DNA from 3 places in the Methylobacterium sp. WL19 genome. Region 1 is predicted to be linked to each of the others. Evidence: predicted binding sites of a transcription regulator. Region 1 holds the regulator's gene; each other region holds the start of a gene.
What was found. Region 1 encodes PhoB, which activates phosphate uptake and scavenging genes when phosphate is short. Its sites were predicted from a motif close to TGTCATNNANCTGTCAT; they were not measured.

Region 2: the regulator PhoB is predicted to act here: its motif matches at 3,478-3,494, upstream of ppk2 (polyphosphate kinase 2).
Region 3: the regulator PhoB is predicted to act here: its motif matches at 3,163-3,179, upstream of FV220_RS23675 (DUF2794 domain-containing protein).

Annotation. Positions count from the first base shown of each region.
Region 1 covers NZ_VRVC01000121.1:2,238-7,596, forward strand. The annotation lists gene FV220_RS19855 (hypothetical protein) at 1-1,904, shown strand, start outside; gene phoB (phosphate regulon transcriptional regulator PhoB) at 2,067-2,768, opposite strand; gene phoU (phosphate signaling complex protein PhoU) at 2,859-3,584, opposite strand; gene pstB (phosphate ABC transporter ATP-binding protein PstB) at 3,670-4,488, opposite strand; gene pstA (phosphate ABC transporter permease PstA) at 4,535-5,359, opposite strand, start outside.
Region 2 covers NZ_VRVC01000079.1:14,639-19,997, reverse strand. The annotation lists gene FV220_RS15940 (Orn/Lys/Arg decarboxylase N-terminal domain-containing protein) at 1-1,605, opposite strand, end outside; gene FV220_RS15935 (CorA family divalent cation transporter) at 1,668-2,696, opposite strand; gene FV220_RS15930 (hypothetical protein) at 2,858-3,205, opposite strand; gene ppk2 (polyphosphate kinase 2) at 3,537-4,463, shown strand; gene FV220_RS15920 (enoyl-CoA hydratase/isomerase family protein) at 4,573-5,359, shown strand, end outside.
Region 3 covers NZ_VRVC01000198.1:80-5,438, forward strand. The annotation lists partial or broken gene FV220_RS23660 (FtsX-like permease family protein) at 1-1,092, shown strand, start outside; gene FV220_RS23665 (Bax inhibitor-1/YccA family protein) at 1,394-2,170, shown strand; gene FV220_RS23670 (hypothetical protein) at 2,262-2,519, shown strand; gene FV220_RS23675 (DUF2794 domain-containing protein) at 2,529-2,903, opposite strand; gene bluB (5,6-dimethylbenzimidazole synthase) at 3,383-4,039, shown strand; gene FV220_RS23685 (L,D-transpeptidase) at 4,228-4,743, shown strand; gene FV220_RS23690 (DUF1674 domain-containing protein) at 4,752-4,970, opposite strand; partial or broken gene FV220_RS23695 (transcription antitermination factor NusB) at 5,057-5,359, shown strand, end outside.

The sequences.
Region 1 (5,359 bases):
TCGATCACCCGACATATGACAAGGCGCCCAACACGCTGGAAGGTTACGCCGGCAACGATACGCTCATCGGGGGTGATGGCAACGACACGCTCAAGGGCGGCGGTGGCAACATCGATTATACGGTCTTCGGCGCCAATGGTGACGGCCACGATACCCTCTACGGCAAGGGTGGCGACGACATCATGCTCGGCGGCACCGGCAACGATGTGCTCGACGGTGGCGCGGGCAACGACCGTCTCGATGGCGGCGCCGGCAGCGACACGGCGAGCTACAAGTCGGCGACCGTTGGCGTGACCGTCTCCCTCGATTTGCAGGGCTGGCAGGAGATCGTCCCCGAAAAGGTGACCGTGTTCCAACCGGACCCTTACCCCGGCGAGGGCCCCGGAGGCATCGTAACCCCCCCTCCCGTCATAACGACGATCCGGGCGGAAAAGGATCGCCTCCTGAGCATCGAGAACCTCGAAGGCAGCAGGTTCAACGACCGTCTCACGGGCAACGTCCTGAGCAACACGATCCACGGCGGCGCCGGCAACGACGACATCGACGGTCATCTCGGTGCGGACCGGATGTACGGCGAGGCCGGCAACGACACCTACGTCGTCGATCAATCCGGCGATCGCGTCTTCGAAGCGAAGGATGCCGGGCAGGACACCGTCAAGACGAGCGTCAGCTACGTCCTCGCTGCCGGACAGGCGATCGAGACCCTGGCCACGGCGAAAGCGACGGGCACGGGCGCGATGAACCTCACCGGAAACGAGTTCGCTCAGGCGCTTGTCGGCAACAACGGCGCCAACCTCCTCGATGGCAAGGGCGGCGCCGACACGATGACCGGGTATGCGGGGAATGATACCTATGTCGTCGACAATGCCGGCGACGTTGTCGTCGAGGCGGCCGATCGCGGCATCGACGCCGTCCGCTCGTCCATCAGCTTGACCTTGGCGGCCAACGTCGAGACCCTCACGCTAGTCGGCACGGCTGCACTCAACGGCACCGGCAACGCTCTCGCCAACACTCTCACCGGCAATGCCGCCGCCAACCTCCTCGACGGCAAGGCCGGGGCCGACACCATGGCCGGCGGCGCGGGATCGGACACCTACATCGTCGACAATATCGGCGACAAAGTCGTGGAACTGAGCGACGCCGGCACCGACCTCGTCAAGGCATCCGTGTCCTTCTCGCTCGGGGGTTCCCACGTGGAACACCTGACGCTCACCGGCACCGGGAATCTCAGCGCCACCGGCAACTCGCTCGATAACGTCCTCAGGGGCAATGGCGGCGTCAACGTCCTCGACGGTAAGACGGGCGCGGACACGATGATCGGCGGTGCCGGCTCCGACACCTACATCGTCGACAACATTCGCGACAAAGCCGTGGAGGGGAGCGACGGCACCGGCATCGACCTCGTCAAGGCGTCGGTGTCCTTCTCGCTAGGGGGTTCCCACGTGGAGAACCTGACGCTGAACGGCACCGGCAACCTCAACGCCACCGGCAACACGCTCGTCAATGATCTCAAGGGCAATGCCGGCGCCAACCATCTCGACGGTGGCCTCGGGGCGGATACGCTGACGGGTTTGGCCGGCGAGGATACCTTCGTGTTCAGCACGAAGCTCGGCGCGACCAATATCGACCACATCACCGATTTCTCGGCCGGGATCGACACGATCCAGCTCTCGAAGAGCATCTTCGCGGCGCTCTCGGCCGATGACCTCGCGGCGGCGTTCAAGGACCTGAGCGTGACCGGTGCCAAGATCGATGCGGACGACCGCATTCTCTACGATCACGACACCGGTGCCCTGTCCTACGATGCCGATGGCAGCGGCACCACGGCCAAGGCGGTCCAGTTCGCCATCATCGACAACCACGATAAGGCGACGCTGACGCACCTCGATTTCCTGCTGGCGTAAGCGTCCCGACACGCCCTGGCCGAATGAGACTCATTCGGCCAGGGCCATTCCGACCGTCGAAGCCCTCGGCCACCCTGCCCGGGTTCTGCCAAGTGTCGAAAGCAGCCCCGGGAGCGGGGACCAAACGTCAGATTTTCGTCACTCGGACTGACCGCTCCGCTCTCACTCGTCCGTCGAGAACATCTCGTCGAAGGAATAGCCGGAGCCGCGCACGGTGCGGATCGGGTCGCTCTGGCGCGGGCGGTTGATAGCCTTGCGCAGGCGGCCCACATGCACGTCCACCGTGCGCTCGTCGATATAGACGTCGTGGCCCCAGACCCCGTCGAGGAGTTGCTCGCGCGAGAATACTCGGCCGGGGCTCTGCATCAGGAATTCAAGGAGCTTGAACTCGGTGGGGCCGAGATGGATCTCGCGGCCCTGGCGGCGGATGCGGTGGCTGACGCGGTCGAGTTCGATATTGCCGGCGATGAGCAGGTCCGCCACGTGGCTCGGCTTGGCCCGGCGCAGGAGCGCGCGGACCCGGGCGAGCAGTTCCGGCACCGAGAACGGCTTGACGATGTAATCGTCGGCGCCGGTGCCGAGGCCGCGGATGCGGTCGCCCTCCTCGCCGCGCGCCGTCAGCATGATGACCGGCAGCCGCTCGGTCTCGCGCCGGGCGCGGATGCGGCGGCACAACTCGATGCCGGAGAGACCGGGCATCATCCAGTCGAGGAGGACGAGGTCGGGAACCTGCTCCTGAAGGCGCAGATCGGCCTCGTCGCCGCGGGCGGCGGTGTCGACGACGAAGCCCTCCGCCTCGAGGTTGTAGCGGAGGAGAAGGGTGAGGGCCTCCTCGTCCTCGACGATCAGGATGCGCGTACTCATGCGGGTGTTTTCAGGGTGAGGGCGGCCGTCCCGTCACGCACGGGACGGCCGCGCGACGATCGTGCCGGAATGGCCCGACCGGAGGGACGGTCAGGCGCTGGCGGGCAACGACACGGTGGCGTAGTTCGATGCGTCGTTCTTCGGGCGATCCTGTTCGGCCAGTTCGTTCGTGCCGGTGACGAGGTAGTGGATCGTCTCGGCGATGTTGGTGGTGTGGTCGCCGATCCGCTCGATGTTCTTGGCGCAGAACAGTAGATGCGTGCAGAACGAGATGTTGCGCGGGTCTTCCATCATGTAGGTCAGCAATTCGCGGAAGAGCGAGTTGTAGAGCGCGTCGATGGCGTCGTCACGCTCCCAGACGTCGAGGGCGGCCTTCACGTCCTGGCTCGCATAGGCGTCGAGGACGTCCTTCAGCTGCTCCTGCACTAGGTCGCCCATGTGCTGGACGGCGATGACGATCTTCTGCGGCTGGATCTGCTCGGCGATGGCCACCACGCGCTTGGCGACGTTCTTCGACAGGTCGCCGATGCGCTCCAGATCGTTCGAGACGCGGATGGCCGAGACCGTCTCGCGCAGGTCGATGGCGAGGGGCTGACGCTTGGCGATGAGCAGGATCGCCCGCTCCTCGATCTCGTGCTGGAGGGCGTCGAGGCGCTTGTCGGCGCCGATCACCGCCTGGGCCAGGGGCACGTCCCGGCGTACCAGGGCGTTGCCGGAATCGGTCATCATCTTCTCGGCGATCCCGCCCATCTCGGAAATCGAGCGGCGCAGGTTTTCCAGTTCCGTATCGTAGGAACTGACGATGTGGTTGGGCATGCTCGCACTCCTCGACCGAGGCCGCCTCGGGCGGCCTGCATCGCGTAGGATCGGGTCCGGTGCCGCGGACGCGGCCCCGGCGGGCTCAGCCGAAGCGGCCGGTGATGTAGTCCTGGGTCTGGCGCTTCTCGGGGTTCATGAAGATCCGCGTGGTGGGGCCGAACTCCACCAGCTCGCCGAGATACATGAACGCCGTGAACTGCGAGATGCGTGCCGCCTGCTGCATGTTGTGCGTGACGATGACGATCGTGAACTCGGAGCGCAGCTGCTCGATCAGTTCCTCGATGCGGCCCGTGGAGATCGGGTCGAGGGCCGAGGTCGGCTCGTCGAACAGGATCACCTCGGGACGCTGGGCCACGGTGCGGGCGATGCAGAGGCGCTGCTGCTGGCCGCCGGAGAGGCCCATGCCGGACTGCTTGAGCTTGTCCTTCACTTCGTCCCAGAGGGCGGCCTTGCGCAGGGATTCCTCGACGCGGACGTCGAGATCGGCCTTGGGCAGCTTCTCGTAGAGGCGCAGGCCGAAGGCGACGTTGTCGTAGATCGACATCGGGAACGGCGTCGGCTTCTGGAACACCATGCCGATGCGCGAGCGCAGCTCGTTGAGATCGACCTTGGCGTCGAGGACGTTCTGGCCGTCGAGGAGGATCTGCCCCTCGGCGCGCTGCTCGGGGTAGAGGCTGTAGATCCGGTTGAAGGTGCGCAGGAGGGTCGACTTCCCGCAGCCGGACGGGCCGATCAGCGCGGTGACCTGGCGGTCGTGGAAGTTGAGGTTGACCGACTTCAGGCCGTGGAACGAGCCGTAATAGAAGTTCAGGTCCTTCACGGCGATGCGCACGGGGGCCTGCTCGTCGGCCTTGTGGCGGCCGGTCAGCTGAGCTTGCGTGATCGCGGGAGCGGCGTTCATCGGGTGCGTGTCCTTGTGGAGGGCGGGATGGGACGGGGGCGCGGGGTCAGCGCGCCCGCTCGCTCTTGATGACGAAGCGGGCCACGATCGAGAGGGCGAGGATCGTGGCGGTGATGAGGAGGGCGCCGGCCCAGGCGAGCTGCTGCCAGTTCGAGTAGGGCGAGAGGGCGAACTGGTAGATCATCACCGGAAGGTTCGGGATGCCGCCCATGAGGTTGGGCGAGAACCAGCTGTTGTTGTTGAGCGCGGTGAAGAGCAGCGGCGCGGTCTCGCCGGCGATGCGGGCGAGCGCCAGGATGATGCCGGTGACGATGCCGGCGCTGGCACCGCGCCAGGTGATGCTCTTGATGACGACGGAGGGCGGTGCGCCCAAAGCCGCGCCGGCCTCGCGGAGCGTCGAGGGCACGAGGCGGAGCATGTCCTCGGTGGTGCGCACGATCACCGGGGTGGCGATGATGGCCAGCGCCACGCCGCCGGCCCAACCCGAATAGGTCCCCATCGGCCGCACCATCAGGGTGTAGACGAACAGGCCGATCAGGATCGAGGGCGCCGAGAGCAGGATGTCGTTGAGGAAGCGGATCACGTCGGCGAGCTTCGAGTGGCGGCCGTACTCGGCGAGATAGGTGCCGGCCATGACACCCACCGGCGTCGCGATGACGATGCCGATCAGGGTCAGGACCACGCTGCCGAGGATGGCGTTGGCGATGCCGCCGCCTTCCGATCCGGGGCCGGGCGTCGGTTCGCTGAAGAGCAGCGGCGAGAAGCCCTTCACGCCCTCGACGATGAGCATGAGCAGGATCGAGCCCAGCACGACGATGCCGATCAGCGTCGCCACGGTGCTTCCGACGATGAGCAGCTTGTCCGCCACGCG
Region 2 (5,359 bases), on a different contig from region 1:
GCCGTGCCAGGCGGCACCGGGGGTCAGCTCCCAGTATTTGGCGTCGCTGGCGAGCTCGTCCGTCGAGACGCTCTCCCACGGCACCTTGCCCTCCGGGCCCTTCACCGTGTCCGGCACGAAGGGGTCGAAGAACCAGCGGCGCAGGGGATCGCCCTCCTTCTCCTCGAATTCGCGGCGGATGGCGCGGACCTTCTTGCGCCATTCGATGCCGAGCCGGATCGTGTCGTCCCACAGGACGACGCCCGAGCGGCCCTTCATCATCTGCGCGCCGACATCCAGTGACGCGAAGAGCGGGTAGAACGGCGAGGTCGAGGCGTGGACGAGGAAGGTCTCGTTGAAGCGCCGGTGCTCGATGCGGCGGGTCTGGCCGCGGATATGGCTGTCCTTGGTGTGGATCTGCGAGGCCTGGGAGAAGCTCGCCAGCTGCTTGTGGGTGGATTGGGTGGCGATGATGCCCGGCGAGGTCTCGTCGAGGCCCTTCAGCCCCATGGCGAAGCGGCCGGCGAAGAGCGGGTGGAACTTCATGAAGCCCGCCCAGGCCTCGTCGAAGAGGATGTAGTCGCAGAGATGCCCGATCTTCTCGAGGATCATCTGCGCGTTGTAGATCGTGCCGTCATAGGTGCACTGCTCCACCACCGCGACGCGGAACGGGCGCTCGCGCTTCCAGGCCTCCTTGTCGGTGACGAGGGGGTTGGTGCGGATCTTCTCACGGATGGCCGCCTCGTCGAGGGCCTCGTGATACATCGGGCCGATCAGGCCGAAGCAGTTGCGGTCGGTCTCCAGGAAGACCGGAACCGCGCCGCCGAGGAACAGGGCGCCGTGATGGGCCGCCTTGTGGTTGTTGCGGTCGAACAGGACGAGGTCGCCCTCGGCCACCAGGGCCGAGAGCACGATCTTGTTGGAGGCCGAGGTGCCGTTGAGGACGAAATAGGTTTTTTCCGCACCGAAGATGACGGCGGCTTCCTTCTGCGCCTTGAGGGCGGGGCCCTCGTGGACGAGGAGATCGCCGAGATCGAGCACGGAATTGTCGAGGTCGTCGCGGAACACCGCTTCGCCGAGATGCTCCACGAAGATGCGCCCGATGGGGGAGCGGTTGTAGAAGATGCCGCCGTTATGGCCGGGGCAGGTCCAGAGCTGGTTGCCCTGCTCTGCGTAATCGACCAGCGCGCCGAAGAAGGGCGTCTTCAGGGTCTCGGCATATTGCTTGACCCGGCTCACGAGGCCGCGGGCGATGTAGTCCGGGGTCTCTTCCGCGAGGAAGATGTAGCCGTCGATGAAGTCGAGCACTTCGACGGGGATGTCCTCCAGGCGCTTGCGCCGGACCATGATGACGATGGGCATTTCCAGCCCGCGCTTCCGCATCAGGTTGATGAGGGCGGCGGCCTTGCCGTCGAGGCCGCGCTTGCCCCAATCCACCACCATGCAGCCGATGGCGGCATCGGTCTGGACCGCGATGGCCGCGTCCTCCACGCGGCGGGCGCGGACGACCTCGAAGCCGAGCTTTTCCACCGAGCCTATGATCTGCTGGACGCGCACGCCCTCGAGATCGTCCGGGTCGAAGTTCGGCGCGCACATGAGCACGGTGAAGCGGCGAAAGAAGTCCATGCGGGGGAAGGCTCCGGTGGTCGGATGAATCGAGGGGGGTGTGGGCGCGTTCGCGTTCCGGATCAACCGGGCCGGCCGGCGAGACTGAGCCGGCGGATGACGAGGTAGACGGCGAGCGCCGCGAGCGCGCCGATTCCCAGCGCGAGCAGCGACCCATTGTCGGATTCCGAAAAGAACAGGCCCTTGGTGTTCATGCCGAACACGCCCGTCACCAGGGTGGGCGGCAGGAACAGGGCCGTGAGGATCGACAGGGTGAAGAGCTGGCGGTTGGTGAGCGCGGTGGTGCGGGCGGCGATCTCGTCCTGCAGCAAGCGGCTGCGCTCGGACAGGACATGCATGTCGCGGTGGAGGGAATCGAGGCGTTGGACCACCCGCGCGGCCATGGCGCCCACCGCTTCGGGCAATTGATCTCCCTCCGTGCCGGCTTCGTCCTCGAGCCGGTGGAACACCGCCCGCAACCCGGCGAGCTGCCGGTGGGAGCGCACGGATTGGCGGCGGATCGGTCCCAGTGGCTTCGGGTCGTCCGCCCTGGACTCGTCGAGCATGTCGTCCTCGATGGCGTCGAGGGAGGAGGACAGGCGGTCGGCCGTGGCGATCAGCGCCTCGACGGTGCTGCCGACGAAGCGCTCCAGCAGCTTGGCCGGGCCGGGGACGAGGGTGCCGGACAAGACCGCGTCGCGGGCGGCCACCGCGCAGGACGTGGCGTGGCGGCGGCCGCTGACGAGGAAGCGCGGGCCGAGGATGCAATGGAGACGGCCGTTCGGCTCCTCGCTCGACGAGCCGTCGAAGGCGCGTTCCCGGTCGGCGATGACGAAACCGGCATGGGGGCCGTCCACGACGACGCGCTGATGCTCGTCGCGGGCGAAGGTCGCGGCGGCGAGCCGGGCCGGGCCGAGGCGTCCTTCGAGGATCAGCGCCTCTGTCCGCGCATCGACCAGATCGACATGGAACCAGACGAAGCCGTGATCCGGGTCGTCCAGCGAGGGAATCCCGTCCCCCGGTCCGACCTGGCGTCCCCGTCCCTCCGCGTCGAAGGTGAGGGCGAAGATCAGCCCCGGGAGGGGGGATTCCTCGATGAGAAGGTGCTGCATGGTGCGGTCGCGGCGATCATGGCCGGCAAAATGCCGGCTCACTATCGCGCTGGATCGCAACGCTGGGCGACACTGTGATGACGGAGGGGCACCTCCGCCGATCGATGCTCGGCCTGCGGGTCATGCGATCCGCAAGAGGGGGCGACGACGATTGGCTATCCTCAGCGGGTCACGACGCCCTTGTCGGCTTCCTTGACGCTGCCGTCGGCTTCCATGCGGTTCAGGCCCTTGTCCGCTTCCTTGCGAAGCACCTCAGCGAAGGCGGTGGCCTGATGTCCGACGAGAACCTTCATGTCGGCCGGAGCGACGGTCCAGATGACGGCAACGATGAACACCGTCGCGGCCATGCCATAGGCGAAGGTTTCCATGATGCCGAGCCAGCCAAGCAACAACGGGATGCTGCTCACGATCAATCCGATGAAGGAACTTCCAGTCAGAAAATAAACGGAGAAGAAGGTGATGACAGCCAGGCATATGGGCTTGACGAAACGGACGATGAAGCGTTCCATTGCATTTTATCTCCTATTACAGAGTTATTTCAAGAACTTTTCTAAGCTGCGATCAGTTGTTTGTTACGTATCGACAATGGGATGCGCCTTATAATTCGGTCTATCTCGTTTTCTGACCGCTCAAGTATCTACAAAAATCGTATCGATTCAATAAACGCCGCATACCAGAAGCTGAGGGAGAGTCCAGCGATTCTCCGGCTTTCGGCGTCGGATGCTGAATTCTACGAATCGAATAAGGAATGTGGTGCCGTTGCCGACGGGGGTCGCCATACTGTCATGCAGCTGTGATTCAAGCGTTCGGATGATTCCCATTCATCAGGAAGGCAATATCATGGACGGCACGCGCGCCGGGACTCGTCCTTTCGATATCGAGGCTATTCGCCGAGAGATGGCGGACGATTTCGATGAAGAGCTCGAGATGGAGCTCGAAGACGAGCGCCTCGAGCAACTCGTTAGCGAAATCGATGCCAGGCCTCGTCTGCCCACCATGGACCGGAAGATCTATTTCCGGGAGCTATTCCGACTGCAACACGAGCTGGTTCGTCTTCAGGATTGGGTGCAGGCCCAGAAACTACGCGTGGTTGTGATCTTCGAGGGGCGGGATTCGGCCGGCAAGGGCGGCGCGATCAAGCGCATCACCCAGCGTCTCAATCCCCGCGTCTGCCGCGTGGCTGCGCTCCCGGCTCCTAACGAGCGCGAGCGTACGCAATGGTACTTCCAGCGCTACGTGGCGCATCTGCCGGCGGGCGGCGAGATCGTGCTGTTCGACCGCTCCTGGTACAATCGGGCCGGCGTCGAGCGCGTGATGGGCTTCTGCACCCCGGACCAGTACGAGGAATTCTTCCAGTCCGCGCCGGAATTCGAGCGCATGCTGGTGCGGTCCGGCATCATCGTGCTGAAATACTGGTTCTCGATCACCGACGAGGAGCAGGAACTGCGCTTCAACATGCGCATCCACGATCCCCTGAAGCAGTGGAAGCTCTCGCCGATGGACGTGGAGTCCCGTCGCCGCTGGGAGGATTACACCAAGGCGAAGGAAGTGATGCTCGCCCGCACGCATATTCCCGAGGCGCCCTGGTGGGTGGTCGAGGCCGTGGACAAGAAAAAGGCCCGCCTCAACTGCATCAGCCATCTCCTCACCCAAATCCCCTATGGCGACGTGGAGCACCCGCCGGTGCATCTGCCCGAGCGCATGCGCCACGAGGATTACGCCCGCCAGCCGGTGCCGCAGGAGATGTTCGTCCCCGCCCTGTTCTGACCATGCCGGGGGCGCCGCTCGGCCTGACGCGGTTGCCCAAAGCGGCCGGGATGGGCAAGACCCGTGTCGGACGGGCCGATTCTCGGCCGGTCCGGCATGGGACCCCCGCATGAGCGCCACCGACGAGATCCTGTTCGACACCGATGAGGCGGGCATCGCCCGCATCGTTCTCAACCGGCCGCAGGCGCGCAACGCGCTGACCTTCGCGATGTATCAGGGCCTCATCGACCTCTGCGACAGGATCGAGGCGGACGAGCGGATCAAGGTCCTCATCATCACCGGCGCCGGCGAGAAAGCCTTCGCCGCCGGCACCGACATCGCCCAGTTCCGTGATTTCTCCAGTCCCGAGGATGCCCTCGGCTACGAGCGCTTCATGGACAGGGTCCTGGGCGCGCTCGAGCGTCTGCGCGTGCCCGTCATCGCCGCCGTCGCCGGCGCCTGTACCGGCGGCGGGGCCGCCATCGCCGCCTCCTGCGACCTGCGCATCGCCACCCGTGACGCCCGGTTCGGCTTTCCCATCGCGCGAACGCTCGGCAATTGCCTGTCGATGTCGAACCTGAGGCGCCTGTCCGGCCTCATCGGTCCCGCGCGGGTGAAGGACATGATCTTCACCGCCCGCCTGTTTGGCGCGGAGGAGGCGCTCGCGGCCGGCCTCGTCGGCGAAGTGGTGGAGGATGCCGCCGCCCTCGCCGCCAGGGCGACGGAACTCGCGGCACAACTCGCCGGCCATGCACCGCTGACCCTGCGGGCCACCAAGGAAGGCCTGCGCCGCCTCGACGCCGAGGCGGAGGCGGAGGGCGAGCGCCCCGGCGATGACCTCATCCTGATGTGCTACACCAGCGCCGATTTCCGCGAGGGCATGGAGGCCTTCCTGGCCAAGCGCCCGCCGAACTGGA
Region 3 (5,359 bases), on a different contig from region 1:
CTGTCGCTCGGGCTCGGGGTGACCCTGCTGGTGACGCTGAGCCTGATCGACGCCAATGTCCGGCGGACGCTGACGAGCTCGCTGCCGGCCCGTGCACCGAACCTGTTTTTCCTCGACATCCCGGCTGCGGAGGCGGACGGGTTCCATGCGGAGCTCGGCAAGCTCGCGCCGGGGGGCAAGATCGAGCGCGTGCCGATGATGCGCGGGCGCATCGTCGCCATCAACGGCACCCCCGCCGCCGCGATCAAGCCGCCGGAAGATGCCGCCTGGGTGCTCGATGGCGACCGCGGGATCACCTATGCCGAGGATCTCCCCGAGGGATCGAACCTCGTCGCCGGCTCGTGGTGGAATGCGGAGGAGGGGGCGAAACCCCTGGTGTCCTTCGATGCGGAACTCGGCCGCGCGCTGAATCTCGGGGTCGGCGGCACCGTCACGGTCAACGTCCTGGGGCGGAATCTGACGGCGAAAGTCGCGAACCTGCGCAAGGTCGAATGGCGCAACCTCGGCATCAATTTCGTCATGGTCTTCTCGCCCGGCACGTTCCGGGGCGCGCCGCATTCGGACCTCGCCACCCTCACCCTGGCGGGCGGACCGGATGCCGGGACCGAGGCTGTGATCCTGCGCGACGTCGCCCGCGCCTTTCCGTCGGTGACCAGCGTGCGGGTGAAAGACGCCCTCGACACGGTCAACGACATCGTCGGCAAGCTGGTCCTGGCGATTCGCGCTGCCAGCGGCGTCGCCGTGGTGGCGAGCCTGTTCGTGCTCGCCGGCGCCATCGCGGCGGGGCATCGCGCCCGGCTGTACGATGCCGTCGTGCTGAAGGTTCTGGGCGCCACGCGCGGGCGACTGCTCCTGGCCTACACGCTGGAATACGGCGCCCTGGGCATCGCCACCGCCCTGTTCGGTCTTCTCGCCGGCACGCTCGCGGGCTGGACCATCGTGACCCGCGTGATGAAGCTCGACTTCGCCCTGGACCTCTCCGGTGCCCTCGTCGCATCCACCCTCGCGGTGGTTTTCGCCATCGTCCTCGGGCTGGCCGGGACGTGGCGCATCCTCGGCCAGAAACCGGCTCCCTACCTGCGCCAGTTCTGAGGCCGGACGGTCGTCCGCCTCCCCGTCGCAGGAGAAAGACGACGCCGAAGTCATGGTTTATGACTTGTCACTATAGCTCTGGTGCGCCGCGAGGATGATGAACGAGATTTAATCCACCCTCGTCCAAATAAAGATCGAGGTGAGAAGGCGTGATTCCCGTGCCGTAAAGCTCGGCCGCCCCCTTGTGCGGAGCGGCATGACGGAACATATTTCGGTTCAAGGCGCGGTCACGTGCCAGAGGTCCTGTGCGTGAGCCTCGGTTCCAAATCACACGCTGAGAGAGCTTCCAAGGGAAACTCCCATGGCATTCGATAACAGTCCCTTCCGCTACGGCGCCCAGCCCCAGGGCTATGCCGGCTCCCAGGTCGAGGTCGATCAGGGCCTGCGCAGCTTCATGCTCGGCGTCTACAACAACATGGTCGTCGGCCTCGGGATCTCCGGCCTCGTGGCCCTCGGCCTGAACATGGCCGTCCAGACCGGCACCATCGTCGCCAACTACAAGGGCGTTCCGCTGAACCAGGCGGGCGTCTTCATCTACGGCACGTGGTTCAAGTACGTTCTGATGCTGGCCCCGCTCGCCTTCATCTTCATCTTCACGATGCGCATGGATCGGATGTCGGCCTCTGCGGCACGCCTCACGTTCTTCGCTTTCGCGGCGGTGATGGGTGCCTCGATGTCGTCGATGCTGCTCGCCTTCACGGGCGCCAGCGTGGTCCGGGTCTTCTTCATCACGGCGGCGACGTTCGGCGGTCTCAGCCTCTACGGCTACACCACCAAGCGCAGCCTTTCGGGGATGGGTTCGTTCCTGATCATGGGCGTAATCGGCCTCTTTATCGCCTCGATCGTGAACATCTTCCTGGCCTCGAGCGCGCTTCAGTTCGCCATCTCGGTGCTCGGCGTCCTGATCTTCGCAGGCCTTACCGCCTACGACACGCAGAAGCTCAAGGAGATGTTTCTCTACAGCGGTGCCGACGCCGAAGGCGCGGCCAAGCTGTCGGTGAACGGCGCTCTGACGCTCTACCTGGACTTCATCAACATGTTCCAGTTCCTGCTCCAGCTCCTCGGCGATCGCCGCTAAGCGAGCCATCGGAACGCGGATCGAAAGGCCTCGGCGGAAACGCCGGGGCCTTTTTTCGTTTCCGCTGCTGCGAACCTGCGAGGATGTCGCGGTGGGTAAACCGGTGGTGCCGAAAATCGGGCGTGGCCCAGGGCGGGAGACGCCGCAGCCCAGCGACGTGCCGACCTACGCCATCGTCGGCGTCAGCGTCGCCGCTGCGATCGGCGCCGGCGCATGGGCCGGCTTCGGCGCGGCCATCATTGCCGGCATCGCCACGCTGTTCGTGCTCGGCGCCCTGTATTCCATCGGCGCGCGGCGATGGGGTTGGCCTCCGATCCGTTGGGAGGCGCTCCCGTTCTTCATCCCGTGACCGGGGCGATCACACCACGCGAAGAGGCTTTTCCAGCGCCGCCAGGACACGGGCGAGGTCGTGCCCTCGCTTCAGCACGATGCCGGCGGCGGAAATCACCGCGAAGGCGCCCTGGCGGCGGGCGAGTTTGGGATCCTTCTCCACCCGGAACAGGGGGGTCTCGGACGAGCGGCGGTAGATCGAGAACACCGCCTTGTCGCGGCGGAAGTCGAGGGCGTAGTCACGCCATTCGCCGGCCGAGACCATGCGGCCGTAGAGGTTGAACAGGGTCCTGAGTTCGGAACGATTGAAGGCGACCTGCGGCACCACCGGAGCCGTCGGGAACGGCACGACGCGGCTGGTGGAATCCTTCGATCGCGGCTCGGCTCCGGTCCCCTCGTCCATCCTCGCTCCTCGGTTCCGGCGACTCGACGATCGCCGCAAAGGAGGAATGATGGGCCTCCCACTCCGAGCCTGCAAGCCCGGTCGACCGCCGCGTGCGCACCGGCACCAGCCACGGACTGGCAACACAACGTCACGATTTCGCCCCGTTATCGCCCATCGTCGGCCGCGATAGAAGATGATACCTGTTGCCGAACCTCGTCGGCTCCGTGCTCGGTCGGGCGGCCGATATCCATGCTCCCCAGCTTTCGGGAGTCTGCCGATGACACGGGAGCGACACTCCAGAGGTTTCGAGACCCAAGGACTTCAGGCCGCCTCTCCGGAGTGCGGCCTTTTTTTCTGCCATGACGGTCCGCTCTGGTCTAAAAATCCTTTTCGATGGCCTCGGCCGCCCTTCGTATTCTACCGCCACTTTGGTGGACTGCCGGATTCCGGCGGCGGCTGACAGGGGCGAGCGGCCAAGGCGGCCTCGTCGACAAGGGATGGCAGTGATTGCACGGCAGGACTTGGTGAGGTTCGATCCCGGCTTTCGCGAGACGCTCGGCGAGCTGTTCGCCTGGCGTCGCGACGTGCGCCGCTTTCGCAGCGATCCCGTGGATGAGGCCGTGTTTCAGCGCTGCCTGGCCCTGGCGATGCTGAGCCCGTCCGTGGGCAACAGCCAGCCCTGGCGTTTCGTCCGTGTCGCCGACCCGGCGCGGCGCGGGGCGGTGACCGCGAGTTTCGAGCGCTGCAACGATGCGGCGGCCGAGACCTACGAGTGCGAGCGCCGCGAAGCCTATACCCGCCTGAAGCTCGCGGGCCTGCGCGAGGCACCCATCCATCTCGCGATCTTCTGCGACGAGGGTACGACGAACGGGTTCGGCCTCGGCCGCGCCACCATGCCGGAAATGCTGCGCTACTCGGTGGTCACGGCGGTGCACACCTTCTGGCTCGCCGCGCGGGCGCACGGGCTCGGCGTCGGCTGGGTGTCGATCATCGAGCCCGATTGCGTCACGTCGCATCTCGACGTTCCCGCTTCCTGGCGCCTCGTCGCCTATCTCTGCGTCGGCTATCCGGTGGAGGAGCACGACGATCCCGAACTCGTCCGGCATGGCTGGCAGGAGCGCGACGAGACGGCTTTCGTCCTGCTGGAGCGGTGAGCGAGGCAAGCCTTTATCAAAGCCTAATAGGACTGCTCGCCTTTAGCGCGAGTGTGAGGGGCGCCGTTTAACCGCGCTCCATCATTCCGGTGCGTATCCGGCCGATGACCCCCACCGGTAACCGGAACGGCAATCTCGATCGCTGCTTATCGTGAAGCTCACGGTCACGCTTTCGGGGATGACGACAGATGTTCGCGCGTAATGGGTTCGCCGCTTGTTTGGCCGCAACAGTCTTGAGTGTGGGGGTTGCCGCGACACCGGCCGCGTCCCGCGAACTCGTGGCCTTCGACCAGGCCGTCATGCCCGGTACCGTGGTGGTCCGCACCTCGGAGCGCCGGCTCTACCTCGTCAACGGCGACGGCACGGCGATCCGCTATCCCGTGGCGGTGGGCAAGCCCGGCAAGCAATGGACCGGCGCCACCAAGATCGACGGCAAATATGTCGAGCCGGCCTGGTCGCCGCCGCGCGAGGTCAAGCGTGACAACCCGCGCCTGCCCGACGTGATCGCCGGCGGCTCGCCGCACAACCCGATGGGCGCGGCGGCGATGACCCTGGCGGGCGGTGAGTACGCCATCCACGGCACCAACCGTCCGAATTCGGTGGGCACCTACGCGTCCTATGGCTGCATCCGCATGTACAATCAGGACGTGGTCGATCTCTACGGGCGCGTCTCCGTGGGCACGCAGGTCTACGTCACGCGCTGAGCCCGCGCTCAGAAGTCGACGGCGATGCCTTTGACTTCCCAATCGTCGTAGCGGACGGGCTCCAGGCCGCCACGGCCCTGGCGCTCGCGGGCGGCGGAGATCTCCGCCGCCTTCGCGTCGATGGCAGCGCGTCGGTCGGCGGCCTCGGCCAGAGCCCGCTCTGCGGCGGGCGTCAAGGCGGGGCGGGGCGGGATCTCGGCACTTTCCGCGTCGTCGGGCGTCGTCATGGCTTGCATCTCGGTGGGCCGGATGGGAGGGCATCCGCTGGCATTGGCTCCGGGGGACCGGGCCTCGGACACGGAAAGTGGCATTCATGGCGACACGCCGCAACGCGGATGGGCCGACGACGACGATCGACCGCACGGTTCCGGGCCTCGCCGCCCGGCAGGTGGCCCATGCCGCCGTGGCCGATCTTCTCGTGCAGGGCCGCGCCTTCGCCCTCGAAGATGCCCTGGCCAAGGCGGGCGTCGATGCCGGCCTCGACGCCGCCGACGCATCGCTGGCGCGGGCCATCGCCACCGCCACCTTCCGCCGCCTCGGCTTCCTGCGGCGGATGCTGGCCGTCCGCATGACTCAGGGCCTGCCGCCGGACCAGCCGAGGCTGGTGGCCCTCCTC